Regions from separate parts of the Desulfobaculum xiamenense genome, predicted to be linked through region 4. Evidence: predicted binding sites of a transcription regulator. Region 4 holds the regulator's gene; each other region holds the start of a gene.
The links. The regulator sigma-54, encoded in region 4, starts transcription at its own class of promoters, with help from an activator protein. The targets are predictions, from matches to a motif close to CTGGCACGGNNNNTGCTT.

Region 1 (7,179 bases), on a different contig from region 4:
CCTCGGGGCAGAAGCCGCAGGTGTCCACGGTCACATGGAGGCCAGCGTCGTGCGCGGCCTGAAGCATGTCGAGGAAGAACTGGCCGCCGGAGGTGGGCTCGCCGCCGCCGAAGGTCACGCCGCCGCCCGAATTCTCGTAGAACAGCATGTCCTTGCGCACGATCTCCATCACCTCGTCCACGGTCATGATCCGACCGGACATCTCACGGGCCTTGGAGGGGCAGGACTTGGCGCACAGGCCGCAATCGGTACACTTCTCGATGTCGCGGCCGAACTTTCCGTCCACGGGCACCACTGCGCCGTTGGGGCACACGTCCATACAGGTGCCGCAGCCGGTGCACATGTTCTCGAAATACATCATCTGCGGCGTGGTCTTCTGGGATTCCGGATTGCTGCACCACAGACAGCGCAGGGGACAGCCCTTGAGGAACACCGTGGTCCGCAGACCCGGGCCGTCATGGATGGACATGCGCTGGATATTGTAGATCATTCCCTGACTCATCGTTTGCTCCGCAGATATGTCTTTTTGAGGGGTGCTCCCGCGGGGACCATGGGCGTCCCCGCGGGAAGCGAGGGATATGAGGAGGTGCGGGACGGGAGGGGCACGTGATACGTTTCCCGCCCCGCGGCCTGTTCAATCGCTAGTTCTTGTACTCGGTACGCTTGATGATCTCGTTCTGCACGCCCTTGTCGAGGCGGGTGAAGTAGGCGCTGAAGCCTGCCACGCGGACGACCAGATCGGGGTATTCCTGCGGGTTGGCCTGCGCGTCCTTCAGAGTCTCGGAGCTGACGCAGTTGAACTGGATGTGGGAGCCGCCGAAGTCGCAGTAGGTCTTGATCAGGGAGATCAGGGTACGTGCGCCGGCCGGGCCTTCCAGCACCTGCGGGTTCACCTTCACGTTGAAGTGGTTCGCGCCGTAGCGGACGGTGTCGATGGCTTCCGCACCGGACTTGATGAGGGCGGTGATGCCTTCATGGTCGGAACCGGGCATGGCGGAGACGCTACCGTCGGTCAGTGCCGTGCCAGCCTTGCGGCCGGTGGGCAGCGCGCCCATGAGCGAACCGAAGTAGTTGTGGTACGACAGGGAGTACGCATCCAGCGGGGTGCGGTAGCCGAAGCAGTCCGGGCCCTGAGCGTGATGGATGGCGTCCACGTCGCGGTAGAACTGCTGCACGAGTCCTTCCACTTCGGGGTAATCGTTGCCGTGCTTGGGAGCCTCGAAGCACATCTTGCGGATGTCCTCGTAGCCCTCGAAGTTGGCCTTGAGGGCCTCAAGCAGCTGCTCCATGGTCAGCTTCTTGGTGTCGAACACCAGATGCTTGATGGCCAGCAGGGAGTTGGCGGCGTCGATACCGGCGGTCATGATGGGGTTGACCTGCGGGTAGCGGGTACCACCGGCCTCCTCGCAGATGCCCTTCTCGATGCAGCCGTCGTACATGGCGGAGCGGAAGATGCTCGGAACCACCTGGACGCGGGCCATCTGGCTCAGGTCGGAGTGCTTGCGGGACATGCTGAAGAGGTGGTCCAGCTGCTTCTTGGTGGCCTCGTAGAGCTCGTCAAAGGTCTTGAACTCGCGCGGGTCGCCGGTCTCCACACCCACCTGCTTCTTGGTCACGGGGCACTTGCCGTTGTTGAGCATCAGCTCAATGACCTTGGCGAGGCAGGGCTGGTCTTCCTGCGTGATGAAGCTACCCTTGCCGCAGACGCCGGTGGACACGCAGCCGTAGTTGCCGCAGTTGCGGGCGTCTTCGAGGGTGATGCCATCCTCGTACTGGGCAAAGCGGGCGAGCGTACGCTGGATGACCACGTTGTTGTTGAGGATCTGGGGCTGGCCGGAGCCGCCGCGGACGCACTCCACAACCTTCTGAAGGTAGGAATCCTTCATCTTGGGATGATAGAGCAGGGTCAGCGTGGGCTGAATGTTCTTCATCGTGGTCTGGGTCTCGAGCAGCAGCTCTTCCAGTTCGGTGCTGGCGTCGTTGCCGTTGGCGTCCACGCCGCCGATGGTGATGGTCTGGCCGGTGTGGCCGGACAGGGTCATGGCGTAGGAAGCGCCCTGGTACTCGCCAAGCTCAAGGTGCTTGATCCACTGGAACTTGAGCAGCGTGAGCACCTGCTCGCGGGTCAGATTGCCTTCCTCGATGTCCTTCTTGTAGAAGGGGTACATGTACTGGCCGTAGCGGCCGGGCGAGGTGGCGCAGGCCATCTGCTCGACCTCGATGGCGAGGTGGATGAACCAGAAGGACTGAATGGCCTCGCGGAAGTTGCGGGCCGGAAATTCAGGTACGCGGCGGCAGATCTCGGCGATCTCGAGCAGCTCGGCCTTGGCCTTGGGATCGGTCTCCTCGGCGGCGGTCTTCTCGGCCAGCTCTGCGTAGCGGTGAGAATGGGTGATGACGGCTTCCATCGCGACGATCATGGCGCGGTAGAGGTCATGCTTTTCCTTGTTGGCCAGCGTGGTGGGGCAGTTGCGGAAGCGCTCCTTCACGTCGTCGATGAGCCAGCGCAGGCCCTTGTTCAGGACGAGCGGGTAGTCGGCGATGCCGGAGCCGCTGGCCACGCTGACGTTCTCGTAGTACATGCCGGCCTTGGCAAACGGCTTGGGATTGAAGCCGTACTTGTCCTTGAACATCTTGTCGTTCAGGTCGATGCAGGTGCAGCCCTTCCAGCGCTTGTAGGTCTTCTCCAGAAGATCCTGAGTCTCCTGAGGAATCTTCATCTCGCCGAGGGAGGCCATCTTGGCCATCTGCATCTCTTCCTTGATCCAGGCGACGTTCCACTCGGGGTAGGCGTACACGCCGGCGCGCACGCCGGTCAGGGTACCCACGAGGGGGTTGCCGTCGAGGAAGATCTTCTTCTTGGTCAGAACGCGCTCGAAAAGCTTGGCGCGGATGTAGAAGACGGGTTCGCCCGCGAACTCGTCATAAACCTCTTCCATGCACTGCAGGCGCTCAGGATCCATGATCTGCGGAGCAGACATGAGGAAGTCCTTGAGCTCCTTGACGCGCGCTTCGGCGGTATCCCAGTTGATGCCGTAGCCCTTGGGGGTCGCGGCGGCGTTGTCGCAGCAGCAGGTGTTTTCGCAAGAAGTATTGGTCATCTCGGTCTCCTGTTCGTTCGAAATTTTCCCAGAAGAAGTTTTAAACGATGTTCGCTCGCTTGTTATTTTTATAACTTGCACGGGCCATGCCAGACCAAAAATCACGATCGAAAAATGAACCAACACCATGGAATTACGCCACTTTCTTGCGAACATGCCCTACTCGTGGCGCCCTGGAAAAAATTTTGATTTCGAAAAATTTCTTTCCTTTTCCAAAATATTTTTTATTTTGCGGTTCGCCAGGCAGGAACGCACTCGGCCATTCACCTTGCCAGCACCCATTTCCCAGAGGTTGTGAAAATTGCGTTTTGACAGAAAGAAATTTTTGAACGTCAACAGGGAGAGCGTGTTAACGCCCTCCATGACCGCCATCTGGGACGACATGTGCATCGGCGTGGCCGTGGTGGATGCCGACGGCATCTGCGAGTACATGAACGACATCCAACGCCGCGTGGACGGCTTCCACCGCGTGCCCGTGGTGGGCCAGCACATCACCAGCCTCTATGTCCCCCACGAGCTGGAGTGCATCCCCACCATCGAGTGCCTCCAGAAGAGCGAGCCGCTTCTCAAGAAGTCCTATTTCTACAAGACGACCAACAATTATCTGGCCAGCACCGTCACCGACTTCTTCCCCCTCTTCGACCACGGAAAGAAGGACGGCGTCATCGCCTTCACCATCTGGACAGGCACCACGTCGCTGGTGGCGCGCAAGCGCCGCCAGCCCAAGGCCGCACCGCCCAAGGGCAAGACCAGCTACGAGTTCTACACCTTCGACAGCCTCATCGGAGAAGACCCGACCCTGCTCGACGTCATCCGCGAGGCCCGCACCGCAGCGCAGACCTCGTCGCCGGTCATGATCTGGGGCGAGAGCGGCACGGGCAAGGAGCTCTTCGCGCAGGCCATCCATGCGGGCGGCGAACGCCGCGATCAGCCGCTCATCCCAGTGAACTGCGCGGCCATCCCAGAAAACCTGCTGGAGGGCATCCTCTTCGGTACGGCCAAGGGCGCATACACCGACGCGGGAGACAAGCCCGGCCTCTTCGAGGAGGCCGACGGCGGCACCATGCTGCTGGACGAACTGAACTCCATGCCGATGGGCCTTCAGGCCAAGCTTCTGCGCGTGCTTCAGGAAAAGCGTGTACGACGCATCGGCTCCCACACGGAAATCCCGGTGGACGTGCGCATCATCAGCATCCTCAACGAGGACCCACTGAAGGCCGTGGAAGAAGGCCTCCTACGCCGCGACCTGTTCTACCGCCTCGCCGTGGTCGGCATCTCCGTGCCCGCGCTGCGAAGCCGCAGGCAGGACATCCCCCTGCTCACGCGCACCTTCATCGACCGCTCGCAGTTGCGCCCCCTCGCATCGAGCATCGACATCGAGGCCGACGTCATGCAGATGTTTCAGGACTACGACTGGCCGGGAAACATCCGCGAACTGCTCCATGTGGTCGAAGGCAGCCTCGCCCTGCTCGGCGGACGCTTGTCCATCGAAATGGAGGGACTACCCCGCCACTTCCGCGAGGCGTGCGCTTCCATGGAGATGCGCAGCGACACCCACCCCTCCCTGCCCACGCCAACCAGACCGAACGAGGACACCCTCCAGCGCGACTACTACGACTACGCCGACGTCAAACGCAGCAGCGTGGTGCCGCTCAAGACCTGCCTTCAGGAATACGAGGCACAGTGCATCCGCAACGTGCTGCGCGTCACCGGCGGCAACGTGGCCAAGGCGGCGCGCATCATGGAAATCACCGGCGCGGGCCTGCGCTACAAGATGAAACAGCTCGACATCAAGGACGAAGATTAGGCAGGGGCGACGCGCCCCCGGATGATCGCGCCGCGCCGCCCCATCGGGACGGCACGGCGCGCGTGGGAACTCTTACAGGAAGGAGCGTCCGAGGCACACCAGACCGGCCATGACGATGACCGCCATGAGCACACGCCTGAACGTGGCGACGTTGATGTGGCGGACGACCGGAAACGCGCAGAGCGTTCCGATCATGGTGGCGGGCACGCCGTAGAGCGCGTAGTGCAGGACGTCCGGCGTGTACAGCCCGGCCCCGGCCTGCAGCACGCAGGTCATGGTTCCGCGGATGATGAAGAACACACCAAGCGTCCCCAGAAACACGCGGGGATTCCAGCCCATGTACAGGCCGTAGGCCCCAACGGGGGGACCGTCAAAAGAAATGGCCGTTCCGAGGAGCCCGGCACCAAAGCCCGCGGCTCCACCCTTGCCCCACGACTCCGCATGGACCTGCGTGACGCGGAAGGTATGCTGCCAGTAGACATAGTACAGGAGCAGCGCGCCAACCGCCCCCTGCAGCACGGCTCCGGACACGAACTTGAGGATGAACAGGCCGATGACGGCTCCGGGCAGGGAGCCGACCAGCATGGGCCACAGGGCGGAGACCTTGCAATGCCTGAAATGCATGCAAGCGATGCAGCCGTCCATGACCACGTTGAGAATGCAGCTCAACGGAATCAGTTCGTGCATCGGAATGACCGTGGCGGCCACGGGCACGGCGACCATCGCGCCGCCAATGCCGCTGACGCCGGAGACGAAGCCACCGACGAGCCACGCACAGAAAACCAGTATGGATACGGAATCGGGCATGTGAAGGGCTCCCCGCCTTGGCGGCTAGTGCGCCGCCAACTGCGCTTCGCAGGCTTCGAGGGAGCCGTAGCCGAGCTTGCGCATGAGAATTTCATAACGTTCACGCACGAGGTTTCGTCCCTCGTTCCGCGCGGCATCAACAAGGGCGGCGTACGCCGTGAGCGTCGCCGGGGAATAGGTCTGCAATTCGCAGCGCAGATACAGGCAGAAGCTCTCGCGGCCATCGCGCTGGACCGTTCTCGGGAACTGCGCGGACACCTCGTCGCGCCAGTCGGCCTCGGCCTCGACAATCACGCGGATGCGCGGGTCGGTGTTGATGGCGGGAATGAGGTCGTCCATGAGCGCGTACTTCTCAGTCATGAAGTTGCGCCCGGCCTCCTCGGCACGCACGAGATCGCCGAGATAGGACTCCAGAACGGCCTCGGACAGCACGCCGTGCGTCATCTCCCGCATGATACGGAAGGACTCGGGCCGCTCCTGGCACAGCGACTTTCCGCCGCGAGTTTTCACGGCCAGAAACATGCGCAGTTCACGTTCAATAATGTCCTCAACAAGAGCCTCGCGGCGTTCTTCAGTCATAGCGTCTTCCTCTCCGATAGCGTTTGCACGATCAGGGCGTCCGCTCGTTGCTCGTCCGAATCCCAGATGACAACCATCCGCAATCGCTAACGAATGCCATCCTCTGGACCGCGCCGACGAAACCGGCACCCTTTATGAAAAGAATAACGAGCGGCGCCCGTGCAAGGCCGGTGCCGTTTCCGGGAGATTGCCCCTCGGGAATGTTCGTCCCGTCACAATCGGCATATGTCATTGATAGATCACGAGAAGTGTAGCATGCCCGCATCCCGCTCCATTCCACGGAAACTTGGCCACGCCCGCGCTGACAGGTAAAAAATTTTACCTAAAAGAAAAATTTCCTACGAAAACGATATTTCCTTTGCGCACCACCGTGAGCCTCGCGCAAAGTGCAATTTTTTTCACCAATACTTTCGGGCATATGCAAACATGGTGAAGATTTTCACGTATTGGCATCCTCTTTGCTCTTTCTGTCACGATTCGCGAATACGCTTTCCCCAGAAGAGATTTCGCATGCGGAGACAACCGTTCGCTCCTCTCCGCACCAGCCTAAGGACAGCCATGTGACCGCTGGAAGACCATGGCAGACCCAAGGCAAGACGTACGAATTCATGTTCCACGGCAGGGCGCCGAGGACACGGCCCGACACCGGTCCCGGCACCGTACCCGCAACGACTGCGTATGCCCTGCCCCGATGACAAAGGCATATCGCCCCGAACGCCCTACACTGAAGAGGTTTGTCATGGCTCAAGTTGAACAGGTACAGTTGGAGAAATCCCTTTCGCCCGCGCAGGTCTGGGCGCTGGCTCTCGGTTCTATCGTCGGCTGGGGCTGCTTCGTCCTCCCCGGCGACATGTTCCTGCCCCAGGCCGGCCCCCTCGGCACCCT
Region 2 (7,179 bases), on a different contig from region 4:
TCTCGCGGGTGGCCTGCTGGTTGGAGACCGCGCCGCCCGGGCCGTCGCCACGGAAATTCGGTTCGGCAACGCCGGACTGGAGGTTGGCGGCACCCTGCTGGGTTTCCTCGCTGCGCTGTTCGCTGCGGATGACGGCGCTCTCGGGGTCGTATTCCTCCTTGTGCGTCGTTTTCCGGCTGAAGTCCAGATCGGCGTTGACCTTGGCGATGACACGGCCGGGACCGTACAGCGGAGACAGCATCTCCTCGATGCGCAGCTCAAGGGCGTGCTCCACGCTGTTCTTCTGTTCGAGCTGCGTGGTGGAGAGGGAGTCGGACGACTCCTTGGGGGAATAGATGATCTCGCCCTTGGTGTCGGCCACGGTGATGCGTTCCGTCGAGAGGCCTTCCACGGCCATGGACACCAGATTGACGATGCCGTTGACTTCCTCGGGGGTGAGCTTCTCGCCCTGCTTGAGCTTGATCACCACGGAGGCCGACGGCTCGGACTTCTCTTCGAGGAACAGCGTCTTCTGCGGCAGGACCAGATGCACGCGTGCGCGCTCCACCTGTGGGAACTCGCTGATGGTGCGCGCCAGTTCGCCCTGCAGGGCGCGCTGGTAGTTGATGCGCTGCACGAAGTCCGTCTGGCCGACCTTGACCTCGTCGAAAATCTCGAAGCCGATGCCCTGCCCGTGGATCTTGCCCTCGCCAGCGACCTTGAGCCGCAGGTCGTAGACCTGATCGGCGGGGACCATGATGGTGGAGCCGTTCTCGCCGAGCTTGTACTTCACGCCTTCCTTCTGGAGCATCTGCACCACGCTGGACGCGTCCTCGGGATACAGGCGCGAGTACAGCACGCGGTAGTCGGGCTGGTTGAGCCAGAAGATAAGCAGGAAGAAGGTGACGATGACCGTCACCGTCAGCCCGGCGATGAGGACGCGCTGGGAGACGGTGGTCCTTCCCCAGAAGGATTTGGCCCTGTCGAGTGTGTCGTTCAGAAACGGGGGCATGGTCGCTCCGTGGATGACGTGTCAGGATGCGGCTAGAACTGCATCCGCGAAAGTTCCTTGTAGGCCTCCAGCACCTTGTTGCGCACGGCGGAGGTCATGCGCATGGCAAGGCCCGCCTTCTGGAGGCTGATCATCAGCTCATGCACATTCTGCGAGCGTCCCGAGGCGAACTCCTCAATCATGGACGTCTTGACGGCGTCGAGCTCGTTGACCTTATGCAGGGAGTCGGTGACCGTCTCGGTGAAGGGCTTCTGGACCTTCATGAAATGCTTGGCGGTCTCCTCGGCGCGGGCCGTGGCGATAGGATCGTCCATGCGCTGACGGCGGACCTCGGTGTCCACCGCGCGGGCGAAGCTCGACGACGCGGGGGAAGCCTTCGACAGCGGCTTCACGCCGCCCACGCCGTTGATGCTGCCGCTCTGCATGGCGGTGCGGTATGCGGAAAGCGCTGCGCTACGGATATCGACCATGATGAATCTCCCCCTTCGCCTAGCGGCCTATCTCAAGGGCCTTGGAGTACATGCCCTTGATGGACTGGATGGAGGTCACCCCGGCCTCGTAGGCGCGCGATGCCGTCAGCATGTTCGTCATTTCCTCGACGACGTTGATGTCCGGGTAGGACACGTAGCCCTGCGGGTCGGCATCGGGGTGTCCCGGCTCGAAGACGCGCTTCATGGGACGGGAGTCCTCGGCGATGCCCAGCACGCGGGAGCCTTTCAGCTCGCGGCTCATGGAGTCCTGCATCACCTTGGAGAAGGGGGAATCCACGTCGGCCGTGGCGCGGACCACTGCGCGGCGGCGGTAGGGACCGCCCTCCGGCGTGCGGGTGGTCTTGGCGTTGGCGAGGTTCATGGACGTGATGTTCATGCTCGTGCGTTCGGTGGACAGTCCGGACGCGGCGATGTCGAGTGCGGTCATGAAATCCATCATGGTCTATCGCCCTCCTTCGGAGATGATGTTGGTCATCCCCTCGAAATTCTTCTTAATGACGGTGGTCAACGCGTTGTAGGCAAGGCTGTTCTTGGCCATGATGGACATTTCCTTGTCGAGGTCCACGTTGTCCTCGCCGTGAATCACGCGGTGCTTCAGGTTCGAGGCGAGATCGGGGCCGAACTGCCCCGCCTCGAAAACATGCGGGATGTGGTCGGCCTGCGTGCGCGTCATCTTGCCCCGGGCGTCGAGGTCGAGGGCCGCCTGCAAATCCTTCTCGAATTCCAGACGCTGGACCTTGTAGTTCGGGGTCGTGATGTTGGACAGGTTGCTCATGACGACATTTTGACGCATGAGCCGCATGTCCAGTACCTTTGCGGTAAGGTTGATATGCGATCCGAAAAGGCTCTTCATCCCACGTTCCTCCTGCATTTCCCGCTGCATCGCGCCGCGGTGCGCCCGTCGGGGTTCCGACCCCGCCCCGGTGCGCACAGGGGATAAAGCAACGCCTGTGCCAACCGCCTCGCCGCCACGGCGCACCCGCCCATAACCCCCCAGCCTACCGCGAAAACAAACCAACGCCGCCCCCGCGCCATGCCCTTGCGCCCACACCGTGGCACACGCATTGCATGACGATGGGCGGGCGGTCATATGTGCCGCACCGATCGGCCGGACCAACGGCCGGAGCGCATCGTGTTTTCGTGCCGGGAACGGTTCCCGGAATTCCCAGAGGAGGGGAATGAGATGAGCAGCCATCTTGATTACGAGATCAACAAGGAACTTGGAGAGTGCTATCTCTTCATGGGCGATCTGGAAAAGGCCCACGAGTATTACAGCAAGGCCGTCACCTGTAATGGCGTGCATCCCGATCCCTATCTCGGGCTTGCCACCATCGCCGTACAGCGCGGCGACCTCGATGACGCCCTTCAACTCTACACGAAGGCCGCGTCCATCGATGCCGACGACAAGTCGCTGGCGGGCATGGGTCTCGTGGAAATGGAACTGGGCAGGCACGAGGAGGCCTTCGGGCACTTCGCGGGCGCGCTGGAGCGCAACCCCGAAAACCTCATCGCCGTGTTCATGATGGTCCAGCTGGGGCACACCCTCGGCCGCATCGAGGAAACCCTGCCCCACATGGAAAACTTTCTCGCCATCTCCCCGCTCAAGCACGACGTCAGATACTCTCTGGCGGGCTGCCTGTCCTGCCTCGGCAGGACCGACGAGGCCATGGCGCATCTGGAGCAGATTCTCGCCAACGACCCCTCGCACGAGGCGGCGCGCGAGCTGCTCGAACAGCTCAGGTCATAACGGCTCCGGCGCGGCGCGGGCTTCGGATCCCTCCCGGCCATCCGTCGCGCGGCTGCCGATGACGCAATGATCTCCCCTCCCCTGCCTGGTTTCCCGGCTCCGGCGCGATTCGCGCCGGGCCGGGGGCCGGGCATCTCGTCGTGCGCGAAGGGGACGCCCGCTCGCCTTGCCTAAACCCCCGTTTTCTGGCACAGCCCTCCCGAACCCAAACCCCCAGAAGCGAGGTTTCGACATGGAGCTTGTGTCCATTCGGCGCGCCATCCTGAGCGTGACCGACAAGACGGGACTGGTCGATTTCGCACGCTTTCTCTCCGAGAACGGCGTGGAACTCTTCTCTACCGGCGGAACCCGGAAAATGCTCCTCGACGCTGGCCTTCGTGTGGCCTCCGTCAGTGAGGTGACCGGCTTCCCCGAAATCATGAACGGCAGGGTCAAGACCCTGCACCCCCACATCCACGCCGGCATCCTCGCCGACAAGGACAACCCCGAGCACATGGAGACCCTCGCGAAGCTCGACCTCGCGCCCTTCGATCTCGTGTGCGTCAATCTCTACAACTTCGCCGAGGCCGCCGCCCGCGGGCTGGACCTCAAGGCCGCCGTCGAGCAGATCGACATCGGCGGTCCCTGCATGCTGCGCGCCAGCGCCAAGAACTTCCACTCCGTCCTCGTGGCCCCCGGTCCGCAGCACTACGCGCGCATCCGCGAAGAGCTGGAAGCCAACGGCATGAAGGCCCCCCTCGCCCTGCGCAAGGACATGGCCGCCCTCACCTTCCGCCAGACCAACCGCTACGACGGAATGATCGCCGACTACCTCGAATCCCACGAGGCATAGGCCAGCTTCGACGATTCCCCCGCGGTCGCCGACGCGGCCGCGGGGTTCTCCGCGCGCGTCCCCTGCCGGAACATGTTGCCTGCTTCCAATGGCGGGCATATATCTTCCGAAAAGCACAGACGGCGTCCGCCGCCGCAAGGAGAACCGCCATAGCCTCGAAAGTCCTCGGCAACACCCAGAGTCTCAAGCCCAGCCAGCTCAAGGCCGTCGCCCGCCTCTACCAGCGCCGCTACCCCCACGAGGGCGGCATGACCAACGACCAGGCCCGCGAACTCGCGGTGCTCTCGCGCGGCATCGGCCGCCAGATCGGCGTGCTCATCGACCGTCAGGGCAAGCCGTCCATGGTCATCGTCGGCGAACCGGGCGGCATCTTCATCCCCGACATTTCCGGCGAACGCCGCAGCCCCGGCAGGCTGCGCGGGCTGCGCCTGCTGCACACCCACCTCACGGACGAGGCGCTCACCGAGGAAGACCTCATGGACATGGTCTTCCTGCGGCTCGACGCCGTCACGGCCCTCACCGTGGACGACATGGGCTCCCCGCGCGACGTGCACGAGGCCACGCTCCTGCCGCCCAATCCCGAAGGCCGCGCCTACGACATCACCGGCCCCACGCCCTACCACCGCGTCACCACCAACTACCTCTCGCGCATCGAGGCGCTGGAGGACGAGATGGGTCGCGCGGGCGCAGCCGCATCCGGCTCGACGCAATCCGGCGGACGCCGCGACAGGGCCATGCTCGTCAGCGTATCCACCGAGGCCCGCGCCGCGCAGGAAATCTCCCTTCGCGAACTGGCGGACCTCGCGTCCACGGCGGGCGTGGACGTGGGCGGCACCATGATCCAGCGCGTACGCGTCATGAATCCCAAGACCATCCTCGGCAAGGGCAAGCTCGCCGAGCTTGAGGTCATGGCCCTTCAGGAAAACGCGGGCGTGATCATCTTCGATCAGGAACTTACCACGGCCCAGATGCGAAACCTCGCCGACATCACCGAACGCCGCATCCTCGACCGCACGCAGCTCATCCTCGACATCTTCGCCCAGCACGCCACCTCGCGCTCCGGCAAGCTGCAGGTGGAGCTGGCCCAGTTGCAGTACACCTTGCCCCGGCTGGTGGGAAAGAACCGGGCGATGGACAGGCTCATGGGCGGCATCGGCGGACGCGGACCCGGCGAGACGAAGCTCGAAGTGGACCGCCGCCGCGTGCGCGAGCGCATCACCCGCATCAAGAAGGACCTCACGGAGCTTCGCAAGCGCCGCAAGGCCACGCGCACCCGCCGCGCCAAGGCCGGGCTGCCCGTGGTAGCGCTGGTGGGCTACACCAACGCTGGCAAATCCACCCTGCTCAACACCCTCACCAGCAGCACCGTGCTGGCCGAGGACAAACTCTTCGCCACGCTGGACCCCACCACCCGCAGGCTGCGCTTCCCCGAGGAGCGCGAGATCATCATCACCGACACCGTGGGCTTCATCCGCCAGCTTCCCGACGAACTGAAGGAGGCCTTCCGGGCTACCCTCGAAGAGTTGGAAGCCGCCGACGTGCTCCTGCACGTGGCCGACGCGGGGCACCCGGAGCTTGAAACCCACGTCGCCGCCGTGGAGGACATCCTGCGCGAAATGGACCTGCACGAAATCCCGCGCATCATGGTCCTCAACAAGTGGGACAGCCTCGACGACGAACAACGCATGCTGGTGGGCAACATCTACCCCGAGGGCATCCCCGCCTCAGCCATCGACCGCCCGAGCCTGCGCCCGCTGGTGACGGCCATCCTCACCGCCGCCTTCCCGGGCTGGCACGAGGCCGACGCCGAGGACTGGGCGCAGGAGGCCACCGCCGTGGACGAGGGCGACGACGAAACCGAGCAGTGGGAACGGGAGCTTCCGTCGGACGACGAAACAGCTGACGAGCACGGCCGCTAGAACGCGCACCGCAGGAAGGGACGACACGAAGCCCTAGGGCACAAGGCCCCGCAAATCGGCGAGGAATCTCCGCATGACGGGAAGATAGTCGATGTGTTCGCGCGCGGCGGCTGCCACCTCCGCGCGCGACGCGCCGCGTGCCCGACGCGCCCGCTCCAGCGCCTCGCCCCACGCCCAGTCCCGCTCAAGGGGCATGTACCACGGGAAATCCGCCGGGAATGCCGGGTCCGCGCATCCGGCCACCACTGGCAGCCCCCGGGCGAGGGCGTCGCGAACCTTGATGGACGAGGCCTCGGCCAGCCCAGCCCGATGCATGGCCATACTGCCGAAGCACACGTCCGCCGTGGACAAAAGCGCATCGAGAGGCGCAGGCTCAAGAATTCCATGCCACGCCACGCGTGGCGTTCCAATGACCAATCGCCGCAGGTCCGCGTCCAGCGCCCCGGCCAGATGCAGTTCGAACGGCTCGTGCCCGGCGTACTCCGCCATACGCGCGAGCACCACGTCCAGCCCGTGCCACGGACGAAAGCGTCCGGCCACCATCACCAACCGCAGGGCGTCCCCTCGCACGTCACCAGCCAGCCGGACGCGCTGCGCGTGGATGGCGTTGGGCATACTCAGCCACGCCAGCCCGCCAGCGCGTAACGCCTCGGCCCGTGCTATCTCCGGGGTGACGCCCACCACGCCGAGGCATCCCCGCTGCCGCCGGGGTCCGGTCACACGCTCGATCAGCGCCCCCATCCGACTCTCAAGCCCCAGCTCACGCACGGCCAGCGTGTGATGCACGAAAAGCACGTTCTCCCGCCTGCGCATGGGCCGCGCCCATATCTCGCCGGGGTAATAGCGAGCCAACACCACGTCGTACTCCCCAGCCAGCGCGTCCACCACACGGTTGAAGGCCCCCCGCGCCGGGGCGAGATTCAGGGTCAGCGCGCGCCCGGCCATGCCAATGCGCCCCACCCCGCCGCGCCCCGGCGGAAACAGCCCCGTCAACCACCCCGGCACGTCCGGAGCGATACGCCGCACGCCGTCGCGCCCGTAGCCCTCCTGCCCCGAGACCACGAACACGTCCCACGCGTCGCCGTCCAACAGCCGCGCGGCCACGGCCTCGTCGGCCCGCTGCCGTGCCACGCCGGGGTAGTATTCCACGCTCAAGGACACATGAGCTACGCGCACCCTTCGCCTCCATCCGCCACCTG
Region 3 (7,179 bases), on a different contig from region 4:
GGTAGGCCTTGAGCCGTGCCATTTCGTCACAGGGGATTTCGGGCAGCGATCCCGTGCCGAGCCTGCGGGCTGCGCGCGCGGCGAACCATGCGGCGAGTTCCGGAATGTCGTCGCGCCGTTCGCGCAGGGTCGGGATGGTGATGGGAAAGACGTTCAGTCGGAACCAGAGGTCCTCGCGGAAGTTGCCTTCGCGGACCATGGTCGCGAGGTCGCGGTGCGTGGCCGCGATGATGCGGATGTCCACCTCGCGCGGGGTCTGGCCGCCCACGCGGACCAGTGTGTGCGTCTGGAGTACCCGCAGCAGGCGCACCTGCACCGCCAGCGGCAATTCGCCGATTTCGTCGAGGAACAGCGTGCCGCCGTGGGCCTGTTCGAACACACCTTTCTTGCTCGCGTCCGCGCCGGTGAAGGCGCCCTTTTCGTGGCCGAACAGCTCGGAATCCATGAGCGATTCGGGGATGGCTCCGCAGTTGACCTTGACGAAGGGACCGTTTTTGCGCGGCGAGCTCTCGTGTACGGCGCAGGCGACGACCTCCTTGCCGACACCCGTCTCACCGAGGAGCAGCACCGTGCTTGAGAGCGGGGCGACTTGCGTCACGCGGGTCATCACGTCGCGCAGGCCGCTATCGATGCCGATGATGGTCGAGCAGCGCGACGAACTGCCGAGCTGTTCGCGCAACTGGCGGTTCTCGCGGGAGAGGCGGGAGTTGGTGTCGAGCAGGCTACGGTGGCGCAGTGCGTTTGCCGTGGCAATGGCGAAGGGCTCGTGCAGCATGCCGAGGAGGTCTGCGTGCTCCTGCGTGTAGCGGTGGCGGCCGTGGGCGTGCATGCCCACCACGCCGAGATGGCGGTTGTCGATCATGAGCCGCAGCAGGATGACGGAGGAGTCGTCATCGACGATGGAGCGCGCCACGCGATGGGTCACCGGGTCGGTACGGATGTCGCCGATGATGCGCACGCGGGGGCGGTTGGGGCTTTCGAGCGTGGCGCACATGTCCGGCGTGATGCAGACCTGCGCATCCATGATTTCCGGCCCGGCGGCGTCGGCGCGGGCGATGAAGCGTATGGCCCGGCGTTCGGGCATGTACAGATTGATGTACATGCCGTCGGCCGGGATGGTCGAGCGTAGGAAGCTCCAGCAGTCGTAGAGCGCCTTGTCGATGTCCAGACTGCCGCAGATGCGCAGCGTGGCGTGGTGAAAGAAATCTCGTGGGTCCATTGTCCGCCTCCTCGCGTGATGTGCGAAATGTCGCGGTTAGTGCGAAATATCGCGATGGTCAAGCGCGAAATATCGCGATTCGGCGCACATGCGACAGTAACATATCGGAATCATTGATTGTGAATGCTGGCACGTTTCCTGCCAAGGACGGGGTGTCCGCCATGGGGTGGGCAAGGGCGTCGTCGAGGGACGATGCGAGCATTTCGCAAGCAAGGAGCTTTCTGCCGATATGAAGGAAACCGAAACGAACCGCACCGCAGGCCGGGGCGAGAAGCGCTCCCGCCGGGACGTGCTGCGCGCCGGGGCGATTCTGGCCGGCGGCCTTGCCGCGGGCATGCTGCAGGGCTGCGCGACGGGAAACGAGGACAAGGACCAGCCCGTGGAGAAATCCCGCACGCCGCTCGGCGCATGGGACAAGGAGTATGACGTCATCGTCGTCGGCAGCGGATTCGCCGGAATGGCCGCGGCCATTGAGGCCCGCAAGGCCGGGGCGGAGGTGCTGGTCGTCGAGAAGATGCCCGTGTACGGCGGCAACTCCGCCATCAACGGCGGCGCGTTCGCCGTGGCCGGGTCCCCCCTTCAGGAGAAGGAGGGCGTGAAGGATTCCGTGGAACTCATGGTGCAGGACATGCTCAAGGCCGGTCGCGGCCTGAACCATATGGGCCTGTTGAAGATCGTGGCCGCCGGAACGCGCCCCGCCTATGAGTTCACCCTTGAGCATGGTGTCGAATACAAGCCGTTTTTGCAGCATTTTGGCGGTCACAGCGTGCCGCGCACGTTGCAGGCCACCATCAGCTCCGGCGCGGGCATCGTGCGTCCGCTGCGTGCCAGTGCCGCGCGCATGGGCGTGGCCTTCCGCAACCGCTGCAAGCTCGAAGACTTCGTGCTCGACGAGGACGGTGGCGTGATGGGCATCGTGGTGCGTGACCGTTACGATTTCCCCAAGGAGAACTCCGGCGAACTGCGCCGTTTCCGCGCCCGCCGTGGCGTGGTCATGTGTTCCGGCGGGTTCTCGCAGGATCGCCGTTTTCGCATGATGCAGGACCCCAAGCTTGACGAGAAGGTGGATAGCACCAACCAGCCGGGCGCAACCGCCGAGGGCTTGCAGGCCATGTTCGCCGTGGGCGCTGCCCCGGTGCAGATCAACCTGATCCAGCTCGGTCCGTGGTCGTCCCCGGATGAGGCCGGTTTCGGCATGGTCTCGCAGTTCAACACCATCGCGGGCTTTCCCAACGGCATCATGGTCGACGTGCGCACCGGCAAGCGCTTCGTCAACGAGCTTGGCGACCGCAAGGAACGCGCCGAGGCCATCCTCGCCCGCAAGGACGAGCAGGGCAATCCGGTGTATCCTGTGGTCTTCTGCACCGCCGAGGGCGCAAGCCGCGCCCAGACGCTGGAGAAGTGTCTCGAATTCGGCGTGGCGTGGCAGTTCGACACCCTTGAGGCGCTGGCCGCGCATTTCGGCATGCCCGCCGCAGGCCTCGCCGAGGAAGTGGCCCTGTATGACGAGGGCGTGCGCACCGGAACGGACACCCGCTTCGGCAAGCCCATGGGCCGCGCCATTCCCCTTGGCAAGGGCCCCTATTACGCGGTGCGCTGCTGGCCCAAGGTCCACTACACCATGGGTGGCGTGGAGATCAGCACCGAGGCCGAGGTCATGCACATGCGCACGGGGCTGCCCATCGCCGGGCTGTACGCCGCAGGCGAGGTGACCGGCGGCCCGCACGGGGCGAGCCGTCTGGGCAGTTGCGCCGTGGCCGAGACGCTGGTCATCGGACGCATCGCCGGCCGCAACGCGGCCTTGCACAAGGCGTAGACGATTTTTCGCGTTCGGGCGGGCGGCGAGGGATGTGCCGCAGGCATGTCGGCCGACGGCTCGAACGCAACATCAGGCAAACAATCAGAAGAGAAGCATCGGAGGAATCAGCCATGAAATTCGCAATTGCACGCCGACTCGCGGCAGGCCTTGTCTGCCTCGTCGCCATGCAGTGCCTGGCCTGTGTCGCATGGGCCGGTCAGAAGGTCGTGACCCTGAACGGTCAGGACCTCACCATCGAACAGGTTGTCGAGATCGCCGAGGGCCGCGCCGACGTCGCCATCGACCCCGCCGCCCTTGACCTGTGCGCCAAAAGCCACGAGCTGCTCATGGCCTTCGCGGCCGAGGGACGTCCCGTCTACGGCCTGACCGTGGGCGTGGGCCTCAACAAGGACAAGGCCATCTTCCACACCGCCGCCGACGGCCGCAAGACCCTGACCCCCGAGGTCATGGACCTGTCCCGCCAGTTCAACGTCAACGCCCTGCGCGCCCATAGCGCCGGTGTTGGCCCGGACATGGAGCCGGAGATGGTCCGCGCCACCATGGTCATCCGTCTGAACACTCTCTTGAGCGGCCGCACCGGCGCACAGGTCCACGTGGCCGAGCTGTACCGCGACTTCCTGAACAAGGGCGTGACCCCCGTTGTTCCCTCCCGCGGCACAGTGGGCGAGTGCGACATTACGCTGGCCCCCCACATTGGACTGGTGATGATGGGCGAGTGGCAGGCCGACTACAAGGGCAAGCGCATCTCCGGCGCGGACGCCCTGAAGAAGGCCGGTCTCAAGCGCCTTGACGCCTTCGGCAAGGACGCTCTGTCCATCCTGAGCACCAACGCCCCGGCCATGGCCAAGACCGTCTTCGCCGTGTCCGACGCCGAGCGCTTCCTCTCCGTGGCCACCACGGTTTTCGGCCTGTCCCTCGAAGGTCTCAACGGCAACGTGGCCCCCTTCATCCAGCCGGTGAACGACGTGCGCCCCTTCACCTGCTTCGCCGCCGCCTCCAAGGCCGTGCGTGCCGAGCTTGAGGGCAGCTACCTGTGGACCCCCATGGACGGCCGTGCCCTGCAGGACCCGCTGTCCTACCGCACCACCACCTACACCCTCGGCGCGGCCATGGAGGCCCTTGCCGACGTGAAGACCAAGCTGGCCGTGCAGCTCAACTCCTCCGACGACAACCCCGCCGTCGTGGTGGACGTCGTGCCCGCCAAGGACACCCCGGCCCAGCTGGCCAAGTACTACCTCGACGCCGGATACGTGAAGGGCGCCATCTTCCCGACCTCCAACTTCGAGCCGCTGCCCGTGGTGCTCAAGGCCCAGAACCTGTCCGTGGCGTTGGCCCACGTGTCGCGCAACGCCGTCATGCGCACCCTGCGCCTGAGCGATCCGCACTTCACGCACCTCTCGCGCTTCCTTGCCGCTGACGACGTGGCCATCAACTTTGGCGCCATTGCCAAGCCCTACGTCTCCCTCGACGCCGACGTGCGCGAACTGGCCAACCCCGTGTCCATCGACACCGTTCCCGTGGCCGGAGACATCGAGGACACCGCCACCAACTCCATGCGCGTGGCCGACCGTCTGAGCCGCATCGTGGACAATCTCTACTACATCTACGGCCTCGAACTCTTCCACGCCGCACAGGCCGTGGACCTGCGCCAGCGCGACGCCGCCATCGAACTGGGCCACGGCACCGGCGAGATGTACAAGGCCTACCGCAAGGTCGTGTCCTTCGTTGACAAGGACCGTCCCTTCACCCCCGACATCGCGAAGTCCCACGACTTCCTGAAGGGCTACGCCATTCGGTAGTTGAAGCCGACCATTTGCACCTCCAAGGTTGCGGCAGCCGGCTCCCCGTGTGGGGAGCCGGTCCGCCGCAGCCGCCCATCCTCAATAATCCAGTCACAGGAAACGACCATGAAGAAGCACACAGCCGTGATGTGCGCCCTTGTGCTTGGCGCGTCGCTGTGCGGGTGGTTCGCCCCGTCCTTCGCGGCGGGAGAGCGCGCCGACGCGCCTCAGGCCGTGCACCAGCCGGGCCTTGGCGAACGCGCGCAGATTTGGATCGATACCCGCCTCGGTCGCAAGACCGTGAAGGACTACCACCGCAAGGTCCACCAGAACGGAACCAACTGCGAACTGTGCCACGCGGCCAACAATCCCACCACCGCCCCCGATGACCGCAACTGCCTGAAGTGCCACGGAACGCGTGAGCAGGTGGCGCAACTGACGGCCAAGCTGGAACACAATCCGCACAATTCTCCGCACTACGGGACGGACGCCCCCTGCACCACCTGCCACAGGGAGCACGAGGAGTCGCGCGTGTACTGCAACTCCTGCCATCCCTTCAAGTTCGAGAATTTCAAGAAATAGGGCAGCGGCAGAGTCCTGTCGCCCTGCAAACCACAGAGGATACACACAATGCGCAGAATAGCCGCGGGAGTGCTTTCGCTCCTTCTCTTCTGCCTCCTCGCCGCCGCCCCGCTGTCGGCAGCCACGCCGGTCCCGGCCGCGGAGGCCAACGCCGCGTGTCTGAAATGTCACGGCGATCCCGACCTCTCCGCGCGTACCGAGCGGGGGGCTGCGCTGGATCTCTACGTGCCCGCCGAGCGGCTGGCCAGAAGCACGCACCGCGGGCTGGCCTGCACGGACTGCCATGAAGGCGCCGGAACAACCGAGGACTTCGCGCACGCGCCGCACAAGCTTTCGGCCAGTGGCACGAAAGATTGCGCCGATTGTCATGCCCGTTACTTCGGCGACATCAGCGCCTCTTTCGCGGCGAGCCGCCATGTCGAGAAGCTTGGCGACAAGTTCTCTTGCTCGTCGTGCCACGATGCGCACACCACCGAGGCGCGCAGCGCGACCCGTACGGACGCGGAGCAGGTCCGTTTCGACAACTACACCTGCCTGCGCTGTCACACGGATCTCTCCGGGTACAAGGCGCTTTCCGGACGCGAGGTCTGGGAGCAGAATCTGTCCCATGATTTCCTGCCCAACAAGGACAGGCATTTCGCCGCCGTGCGCTGCGTGGAGTGTCACACTCCCGTCGAAGGCACGGACGTGCATCGCATCCTGCCCAAGGACAAGTCCCTGCGCGACTGCACGGCCTGTCACCGTGCCGGTTCCGCCCTCGTGGCGCGTACCCGGACCGACATGGCCGATGACGACGTGGCAGGCATGTTCCTCGGCAAGGGCCTGTTCGATGACGAAACGCTTGTCGCGAAGCTGTTGGCCACCGAGTCCGGCCCGGCGGCGAAGCGCGCCGAGGTGGACGCCAACGGGTTCATCAACAGCGGCCTGTTCGCTGATTCCTACGTCATCGGCGCAACGCGAAATGTCATCATCGACGGATGGTCGCTGAAGCTCGGCCTCGCCGTGCTTGCGGGCGTGCTGCTGCATGGTTGCCTGCGTTTCGCCATGCGCCGCCGCCGCGCGGCCGGGCCCGAGCACAGCGAATACGTCTATGATCTGCACGTGCGCGTGTGGCATTGGATCAACGCCGCGCTGTTCGTCGTGCTCGTCGCCACCGGCTTCAGCATGCACTTCGCCGGACTGCCCGGAACCATCGGCTTCGCCGTGAGCGTGCATGCCCACGACATCGCGGGCTGGCTCCTTGTGGCCAACTACGGCGTTTTCGTGCTCATGGCGCTGGCCACGGGCAACATCCGCCAGTACATCCCGAATCCGCGCGGCATGATCGTGCGCTGGGCCGTGCAGGCGCGGTTCTACCTGTGGGGCATCTTCCGGGGCGAGGCGCATCCCTACCGCGTTACCCGTTCGCAGCGCTTCAACCCGTTGCAGCAGGCCGCATACCTGCCGATCATGTACCTCATGATGCCGCTTCTGATCCTCTCCGGCGTGTGGATGTTCTTCCCAGAACTCACGCCCGAGACCGTGTTCGGCTACCCCGGCATGTGGCTGACCGCGTCGGTGCACAATATCCTTGCCGTGGGCTTCGCCATCTTCCTCGTGGCCCATGTCTACCTCAGCACCACCGGCGACAAGGTTCTCTCCCTCGTGAAGGGCATGTTTACCGGCTACCACGTGACGCGCGAGCACCACGACACGGACGAGCGCTAGTTCGTCCACCTGCGGCGAAGGCCCCGCGCCCGCGCCGCGTTTTCTCCGAAAGGTCGACAGGCCCGTCAGCA
Region 4 (7,179 bases):
GTGGATCGGCAGCGGCGGGCCGGACGGCGACGACGTCATCACCGCACCCCCGGTGGACATGTCCATGCAGGGGGTGGAGTTGACGCGCAGTTCCGGCGACGGTTCGCGCTGGACGCTCAAGGCCGAGGGTGCCGAATATCAGCAGGAGGACGGCGTGGTCAGCGTCCGTTCCCCGCGCATCGAGTGGGAGCGCGCCGACCATGATTCCGTGACGGTCACGTCCGCGAGCGGAACCGTGGATCAGAGCAGCGGCAACGCCCAGCTCTGGCCCGACGTGGTCATCGTCTCCGGTGACACCACAGTGCACGCCGGACGCCTCGAATACAGCGAGCAGAAGCGATCCATCCACCTGCGCGAGGACGTCCGCATCGTGCGCGGAGGGCTTGCTCTCGACGCGCCGGAAGTCGTTTTCGATCTCGATACCAATGTGATTACAGCCACCGGCGGCGTCCGGGCCGAACTGACGGGCCATGCGGAGCCGACCATGGAGGACAAGCCGTGAAGACCTTCCCCCGTATCGCCGCGTTCGCCATCGCCGCCACGCTTATGACCGCACCTCTTGCGGTCGCGCAGTCCACGTCCGTTCCGACGAAGATCACCTCTCAGAAGACCGTCTACGATCAGGACGGCCGGACCGTCGTCTTCCGTGGCGACGTGTTGGTGGTGCGCCCCGACATGAAGATATGGGCGGACGTTATGACCGTGCGCCTCGACGCCTCCGCGAAGCAGGGGCAGCCGGGCACCATCTCCCGTATCGAGGCCACCGGCAATGTGCGCCTTGAGCGCGAGGGCAAGAAGGGCCAGTGCGCCAAGGCCGTGTACGATGCCGCCAAGGGCCTTTTGACCCTCAGCGGAGACCCGCGCCTCGCCGATGGCGACAACAGCATCTCCGGTAAGGTCATCCGCCTGTGGCTCAAGGACAACCGCAGCGAGGTCGAGGGCGGCGACAAGCCCGTGGAAGCCATATTCTTCACCCCCGGTGCCGAGGCGGGAAAGTAGCATGTCCGTCATTTCCGCTTCCGATCTGTGCAAGGTGTACGGCCAGCGAAAGGTCGTGCACGACATCGGCGTCAACGTCGCGCAGGGCGAAGTGGTCGGCCTGCTCGGCCCCAACGGCGCGGGCAAGACCACCACGTTCTACATGCTGGCGGGCATCGTGAAGCCGACAGGCGGCTCAGTCCGGCTGGACGACGAGGAGATCACCATGCTGCCCCTGCACGAGCGGGCGCGGCTGGGCATGAGCTACCTCCCGCAGGAAAGCTCGGTGTTCAAGAAGCTCACCGTGCGGCAGAATCTGGAGATCGTGCTGGAGCAGAGCGGTCTCGACCGCGCAACCCAGCAGGCGAGGGCGGATCAGCTTCTGGACGAACTGGGCATCACCCGACTTTCGGACCAGAAGGCCATGCATCTTTCGGGCGGCGAGCGCCGTCGGCTGGAGATCGCCCGTGCCCTCATCCTCAATCCCAAGTTCATGCTGCTCGACGAGCCCTTCGCGGGCATCGACCCCATCGCCGTGGATGATATTCAGGGCATCGTGAGCGGACTTCGTGAAAAAGGTATCGGAGTACTCATTTCCGATCACAACGTTCGAGAGACGTTGAGAATCTGCGACAGAGCCTATCTCGTCTACGAGGGACGAATCATCCTGAGTGGCACTCCGGATGAAATTTGTGCCGATCCGAAGGCCCGCCGGGTGTATCTGGGAGAGAGCTTCAGTCTCTAACATCCCGAAATCACTATATCAATTTCGATATTCAAAATCCTTGCCATCCTCGGTTGCAAGCTTGTTCCGGATGTGGCATGTTGCAAATGCGGTTGAGAAAACATTCTCATGCCGCATGGATTTCACCTTGAGCGACGGGCATTTTCGTTGGTTCAGACACATGTTTGACCGTGCCCCGTTCGCCGGAATCCCAACCGCCAACATTTCGCAAGAAGACGAACAGCCCCGATGGCACTCGAACTCAGACAACAGCTCAAGCTTTCCCAGCAACTGGTCATGACCCCGCAGTTGCAGCAGGCCATCAAACTGCTGCAGCTTTCCCGGTTTGAACTGGTTGATATGGTCCAGCAGGAACTCCTCGAAAACCCGCTTCTCGAGGAGGCCGTTCCCGAACAGGCTCAGGAGAAGGCCGAGGCCGAGGAAAATGCCCGCGCCGTAGAGGCTGCGCAGACGGCCGAGGTCATGGACGAGGGCGTTCGCGAGAACGACGCCGTTCAGGGCGCGGACTGGGAAAATTACCTCGGCGAGTTTTCGAGCACATCCCGCAATTCCGCCGCCCGCGAGGCCGAAATCCCCGAGGAGGGGATGTCCTTCGAGGCCCGGCTGTCGTCCAAGCCCTCGCTGGAGGGCCACCTTGAGTGGCAGCTCCGGCTGTCGGACATGACGCCCCGCCAGATGGACATCGGCGAGGTCATCATCGGCAACATCGGCTCGCAGGGCTATTTGCAGGCTACCGCCGAGGAAATTGCCGCCGACGCCGGGTGTACTTCCGAAGAGGTCGAGGTGGTGCTGCGTCGCATTCAGAATTTCGATCCAGTCGGCGTTGCCGCGCGTGACCCGCGCGAGTGTCTGCTCGTCCAGATCGAGTCCTACGGCTACGAGGACCCCATCCTCATCGAACTCGTCAGCGAGCACCTCGAAGATCTCGAAACCAAGCGCTATAAGCCGCTTGCCCGCAAGTTCCGCATCTCGATGGAGGAACTTCGCGAGTATCTCGATCTCATCCAATCCCTCGATCCAATGCCCGGTGCCGCCTACGGCAGCAGCGAGCCGCAGTACGTGAGCCCGGACGTCTACGTCTACAAGTACGAGGACGATTTCATCATCGTGCTCAACGAGGACGGTCTTCCTCGCCTCACGCTCAACGATTTCTATCTCGATTCCCTCAAGAGCGGCCGCGGCGCACCGGAAAAGGACTACGTCCACGAGCGGTTGCGCTCCGCACAGTGGCTGATGAAGAGCCTCTATCAGCGTCAGCGCACGCTCTATAAGGTCATGGAGAGCATCGTGCGCTTCCAGCGCGGCTTCTTCGAGAACGGCGTGACCAGTCTTCGGCCGCTCATTCTCAAGGATGTGGCCGACGACATCGAGATGCACGAATCCACCATCAGCCGCATCACCACCAGCAAGTATGTGGCGACGCCGCACGGCCTGTTCGAACTGAAGTTCTTCTTCAACAGCGCCCTTGGGCTGGACGACGGAAGTCAGGTCGGCTCCGAGAGCGTCAAGGCGCAGATCAAGAGCCTGATAGGTGAGGAGGACCCCCACCATCCACTGTCGGACGAGCGCATCGCGGAAATTCTGAAGGAACGGCTTCAGGTCAACATTGCCAGAAGAACCGTTGCCAAGTATCGCGGCGCGCTCGGCATACTCTCCTCTTCGAAACGCAAGGAGATTTTCTAGAGGTGGCGTGACGGAACTCTTTATTTTCGGGCTGAATGCACGTACACTCCAAATTACGGAGTGATATCGATCCAACAGCATCACAAGGAGGATCGTCGATGAACATCAGCTTGACGTTCAAGAATTTCGAACCGTCGGATCATCTGAGGAAGTACGCGCAAAAGCGCTTCGAAAAGCTGATCAAGTATGCCAACACCGGCAATACGGAGCTGAAGATAAATCTCGGGGTGGAGAAGTTCCGCCATATCGCCGAGGTCACGCTTTCCGGTGACAACATGAACATGTCCGCCGTGGAGGAGTCCGAGGACATGTACTCCTCCATCGACCTCGTGTACGACAAGATGACGTCGCAGGTCCGCAAGCTCCGCGAAAAGGGCAAGGACCGTCGTCGTTCCCGTGGCACCGTCCGCGACGAAGTCATCAGCTTCGAAGAAGGCGAAGCCGGACGCGAGGCGACCATTGTCGAGGCGCAGACCTACAAGCCCAAGCCCATGCTGGTGGACGAGGCTGCCATGCAGCTCGATACCCTCAATTACGAATTTCTCGTTTTCCTCAACGCCGAAACCGAGCGGGTCAACGTGATCTACCGCCGCAAGACGGGAGACTATGGTCTCATTGATCCCGGGATGTACGAATGAAGCTGGGTGATTTCCTGGATAACGAACTGATTTTGCCTGAACTTTCGGCCAGGACCAAATCTCGGGTCCTGGCCGAACTTGTGGCAGCCGTGGCTGAAAGGCGGCCGGAAATCGATGTGGAGGCCGCGCACAAGGTGCTCTTGGAGCGCGAGGCGCTCGGCACCACCGGCATCGGCGAGGGCATCGCCATCCCCCACGGCAAGCTCGACGCGCTGGAGGACATCGTCCTCGTGGTCGGGCGCTCCGCCGAGGGTGTGGAATTCGATGCGCTGGATTTCCGCCCCTGCCACATCTTCTTCCTCGTGCTCGCGCCAGAGAAGGTGGCCGGAATGCATCTGCGCATCCTCGCCCACATTTCGCGTATGCTCAAGGATGACGCATTTCGCAAGGCCTTCCTTTGTGCCGAGGGGCGCGAGGGATTGGCCAAGCTACTTGAGGGAGCGTGAGCCATGTTGGGCCGTGATGCATCCGGAGCGGAAAACAGCTTCCCGGTGATCATCCTCTCCGGCCTGTCCGGTGCGGGGAAATCGACGGCTCTTAAGGTTTTCGAGGACCTCGGATTCGTTACGGTGGATGGATTGCCGCCGAATCTCATCCCCGAACTCGTGGACCTTTTCCAGCGCCAGCGCGAGGTCTATCACCGTGGTCTCACGCTGGGCCTCGATGTCCGCCACTCCGACTTTCGCGAGAAATGGACCGGGGCGCTTGCCACCATGCGCAATAGCGGCGTCGAACCGCGAGTGGTCTTCGTGGAAGCCTCGGAAGAGGTTCTGCGCAGGCGTTACGCGGCGACGCGCCGTCCCCATCCGCTGGAGCAGGGCATCGGCCTTGATCGGGCGCTTGTGGAAGAGCGGGCGCTTCTGTTTCCCGTGCGTGATGTTGCGGAGATCGTGGTCGACACCTCCGACTATTCCATCCATGACCTGCGCCGCACCTTGCAAGAAAAGTGGAATTTTCTGCAGGACAAGCGCTACGGCCTGCATGTCTATCTCGTCACCTTCGGGTTCAAGCACGGCGTTCCCACGGATGCGGACCTCGTTTTCGATCTGCGGTTTCTGCCGAATCCGTACTTCGAGAAGGCGCTTCGGCCATTTACGGGGCGCGACAAGGCCGTGGCCGATTTCGTCCTTGGCTCGCCAGCGGGGCGGGAATATCTGGAAAAGCAATTGGAATTCCTGCATTATGTCCTGCCGTGCTACGCGCGGGAGGGCCGCTATCGGCTGACTGTGGCCATCGGCTGCACCGGCGGGCGGCATCGCTCCGTGGCCGTGGCTGAGGCTGTCTTTGACTCCTTGCGCGAGTCGGACTATGCAGTCTTTCTGGAACACAGGCATCTCGATTTGGATTAGAGCACCGCAGAACCGGGCCGTCCGGTCCCGCACACACTCCCAGCAGGAACATGAACACGGACAAGAAGACAAAGAACGTCGGCGTCATTATCGTCACGCATACCGATTACGGCACCCATCTGCTTAAGGCTGCCGAGGTTATCCTCGGCCCGCAGAAGGCCTGTGAGGCCATCGGTGTGGACGTCGCCCAGGAGATGGACGAGATTCTCAAGAATCTTCGAGAGGCCGTCCAGCGGACCGACACCGGTGCGGGCGTGCTTATCCTGACGGACATGTTCGGCGGCACTCCGACGAACCTGAGCCTGTCGCTTCTGGGAACCGGTCCCCTTGAAGTCATCACCGGCGTGAACCTGCCCATGCTGCTCAAGGTGCTGGGCACCCGGTCCATGGATCTCAAGAAGTTGGCCAGCGAGGCCTCCAATGCGGGCTGTCAGGGAATCGTCGTTGCGGGCGAAATCCTGCGACGAAAGGTCGCGGAGGCATAGGGCATGTTCTGGGTGCGCGTCGACAACCGGCTCGTTCATGGGCAGATAATCGAAACGTGGCTGCCGTTCACGAAGAGCCGCTGGATTATCGTCGCCAATGACGAACTTGTGGACGACGCGCTCCGGCAGGAGATCATGGGGCTGGCCATTCCGCATGGCATTGAGAAGCGTTTCGTCTCCGTCGCCGACGCATCCGGCTTTGTTGCGGATACCTTCGGCAAGGGTGCGGACCCGGATGCGCTGGTCCTGTTCGCCAGTTGTGCCGATGCCCGGCGGGCCTACGAGGCCGGGCTGGCTTTTCCTGTTTTGAATCTCGGCAACCTGCACTACGGGCCGGGCAAGGAGCAGATTTGCGCCCATGTGGCGCTGTCGGATACTGATCGGACGTGTCTCGGGTTCTTCTCCTCTTCCGGAATCGAGCTCGACTTCCGTTGCGTGCCCAGCGAACCCATTCAGGTGAGGCGCACATGGTAGAATCTCCTCTGATGACCATCGTCGCTGTCGCGGCTGTCGGTTTTTTTTTGTCCTCCTGTCCCTGTCCCGCTTCGCGATAAACGTCGGCATCCTTGAACGCCCGCTCGTTCAGGGGCTTGTGTGGGGACTGGTGACGGGGGATGTTTCGCTGGCCTTGTCCGTCTCCGCCGTCTTCGAACTCTTTTGGCTCGATCTCATTCCCGCGGGGACCTTCATCCCGCCCAATGCCGCCGCATCCAACCTTGCGGCGCTGATGCTCATCCACTTCTTTGGCTTCACCACCCCTGCCGAGGCCATGTTCCCCATCTTGTTCAGCCTCCCACTCAGTTGGTTCGCCGCGCGTCTGGAGCAGTTCCAGCGCTATAGGCAGAACGCCGCCTACGACGCCCTTCAGGCGCAGGTACGGCTGGGGCGTGACACGGCCTATGCGCCTGCCCGCTTGGTGGAGCGGTCCATCCTTCAGTCCGGCATCCTGTATTTCGTGTTCTTCGTCGCCAGCCTGATGGGGCTGATCGTCTTGACGGGCATGCTGCTTTCTAACGGTTTTCTGCATATGCAGACCGATGCGCTTGGCTGGGGGCACCTGTGGGTCGCCGCGAGTTTCGGTCCGCTGCTCTCGCTACGCTCCATGCGGGCCTATGCGCTACTTGTCGCCGGGGCCTGCTGTGTGACGGTAGCCGCATTCTTCGGTCGTTTCTGACGTTTTTTGTCCATCCTTCGCCCGGGGCTTCGGGATTTGCACGTTTCCTTCGGGGAATGCGGTTCTTGCTCCTTTTCTCACAAACATTCGGTGGCCGTGGTGCCGCATCCTGGGCCAGCGCGCGGAA

Region 1: a site for sigma-54 is predicted at 3,177-3,194, ahead of GGQ74_RS14110 (glycyl radical protein). Genes of this name have one in related genera too.
Region 2: a site for sigma-54 is predicted at 2,422-2,439, ahead of flgB (flagellar basal body rod protein FlgB). Genes of this name have one in related genera too.
Region 3: a site for sigma-54 is predicted at 1,346-1,363, ahead of GGQ74_RS10020 (flavocytochrome c). Genes of this name have one in related genera too.

The regions. Positions count from the first base shown of each region.
Region 1 is NZ_JAATJA010000004.1:11,219-18,397, reverse strand. Features, by position in the region: gene GGQ74_RS14115 (glycyl-radical enzyme activating protein) at 1-502, opposite strand, end outside; gene GGQ74_RS14110 (glycyl radical protein) at 642-3,101, opposite strand; gene GGQ74_RS14105 (sigma-54 interaction domain-containing protein) at 3,448-4,908, shown strand; gene GGQ74_RS14100 (sulfite exporter TauE/SafE family protein) at 4,981-5,715, opposite strand; gene GGQ74_RS14095 (DUF4125 family protein) at 5,740-6,294, opposite strand; gene GGQ74_RS14090 (APC family permease) at 7,034-7,179, shown strand, end outside.
Region 2 is NZ_JAATJA010000004.1:111,766-118,944, reverse strand. Features, by position in the region: gene fliF (flagellar basal-body MS-ring/collar protein FliF) at 1-991, opposite strand, end outside; gene fliE (flagellar hook-basal body complex protein FliE) at 1,024-1,305, opposite strand; gene flgC (flagellar basal body rod protein FlgC) at 1,481-1,918, opposite strand; gene flgB (flagellar basal body rod protein FlgB) at 1,925-2,335, opposite strand; gene GGQ74_RS14540 (tetratricopeptide repeat protein) at 2,666-3,229, shown strand; gene GGQ74_RS14535 (IMP cyclohydrolase) at 3,462-4,061, shown strand; gene hflX (GTPase HflX) at 4,310-5,980, shown strand; gene GGQ74_RS16540 (glycosyltransferase) at 6,014-7,156, opposite strand.
Region 3 is NZ_JAATJA010000002.1:469,441-476,619, forward strand. Features, by position in the region: gene GGQ74_RS10015 (sigma-54-dependent Fis family transcriptional regulator) at 1-1,219, opposite strand, end outside; gene GGQ74_RS10020 (flavocytochrome c) at 1,449-3,035, shown strand; gene GGQ74_RS10025 (HAL/PAL/TAL family ammonia-lyase) at 3,149-4,837, shown strand; gene GGQ74_RS10030 (cytochrome c3 family protein) at 4,946-5,401, shown strand; gene phsC (thiosulfate reductase cytochrome B subunit) at 5,450-7,108, shown strand.
Region 4 is NZ_JAATJA010000001.1:386,462-393,640, forward strand. Features, by position in the region: gene lptC (LPS export ABC transporter periplasmic protein LptC) at 1-502, shown strand, start outside; gene GGQ74_RS01765 (LptA/OstA family protein) at 499-999, shown strand; gene lptB (LPS export ABC transporter ATP-binding protein) at 1,001-1,723, shown strand; gene rpoN (RNA polymerase factor sigma-54) at 1,952-3,406, shown strand; gene hpf (ribosome hibernation-promoting factor, HPF/YfiA family) at 3,505-4,044, shown strand; gene GGQ74_RS01785 (PTS sugar transporter subunit IIA) at 4,041-4,490, shown strand; gene rapZ (RNase adapter RapZ) at 4,494-5,393, shown strand; gene GGQ74_RS01795 (PTS sugar transporter subunit IIA) at 5,444-5,878, shown strand; gene GGQ74_RS01800 (PTS sugar transporter subunit IIB) at 5,882-6,352, shown strand; gene GGQ74_RS01805 (PTS sugar transporter subunit IIC) at 6,429-7,052, shown strand.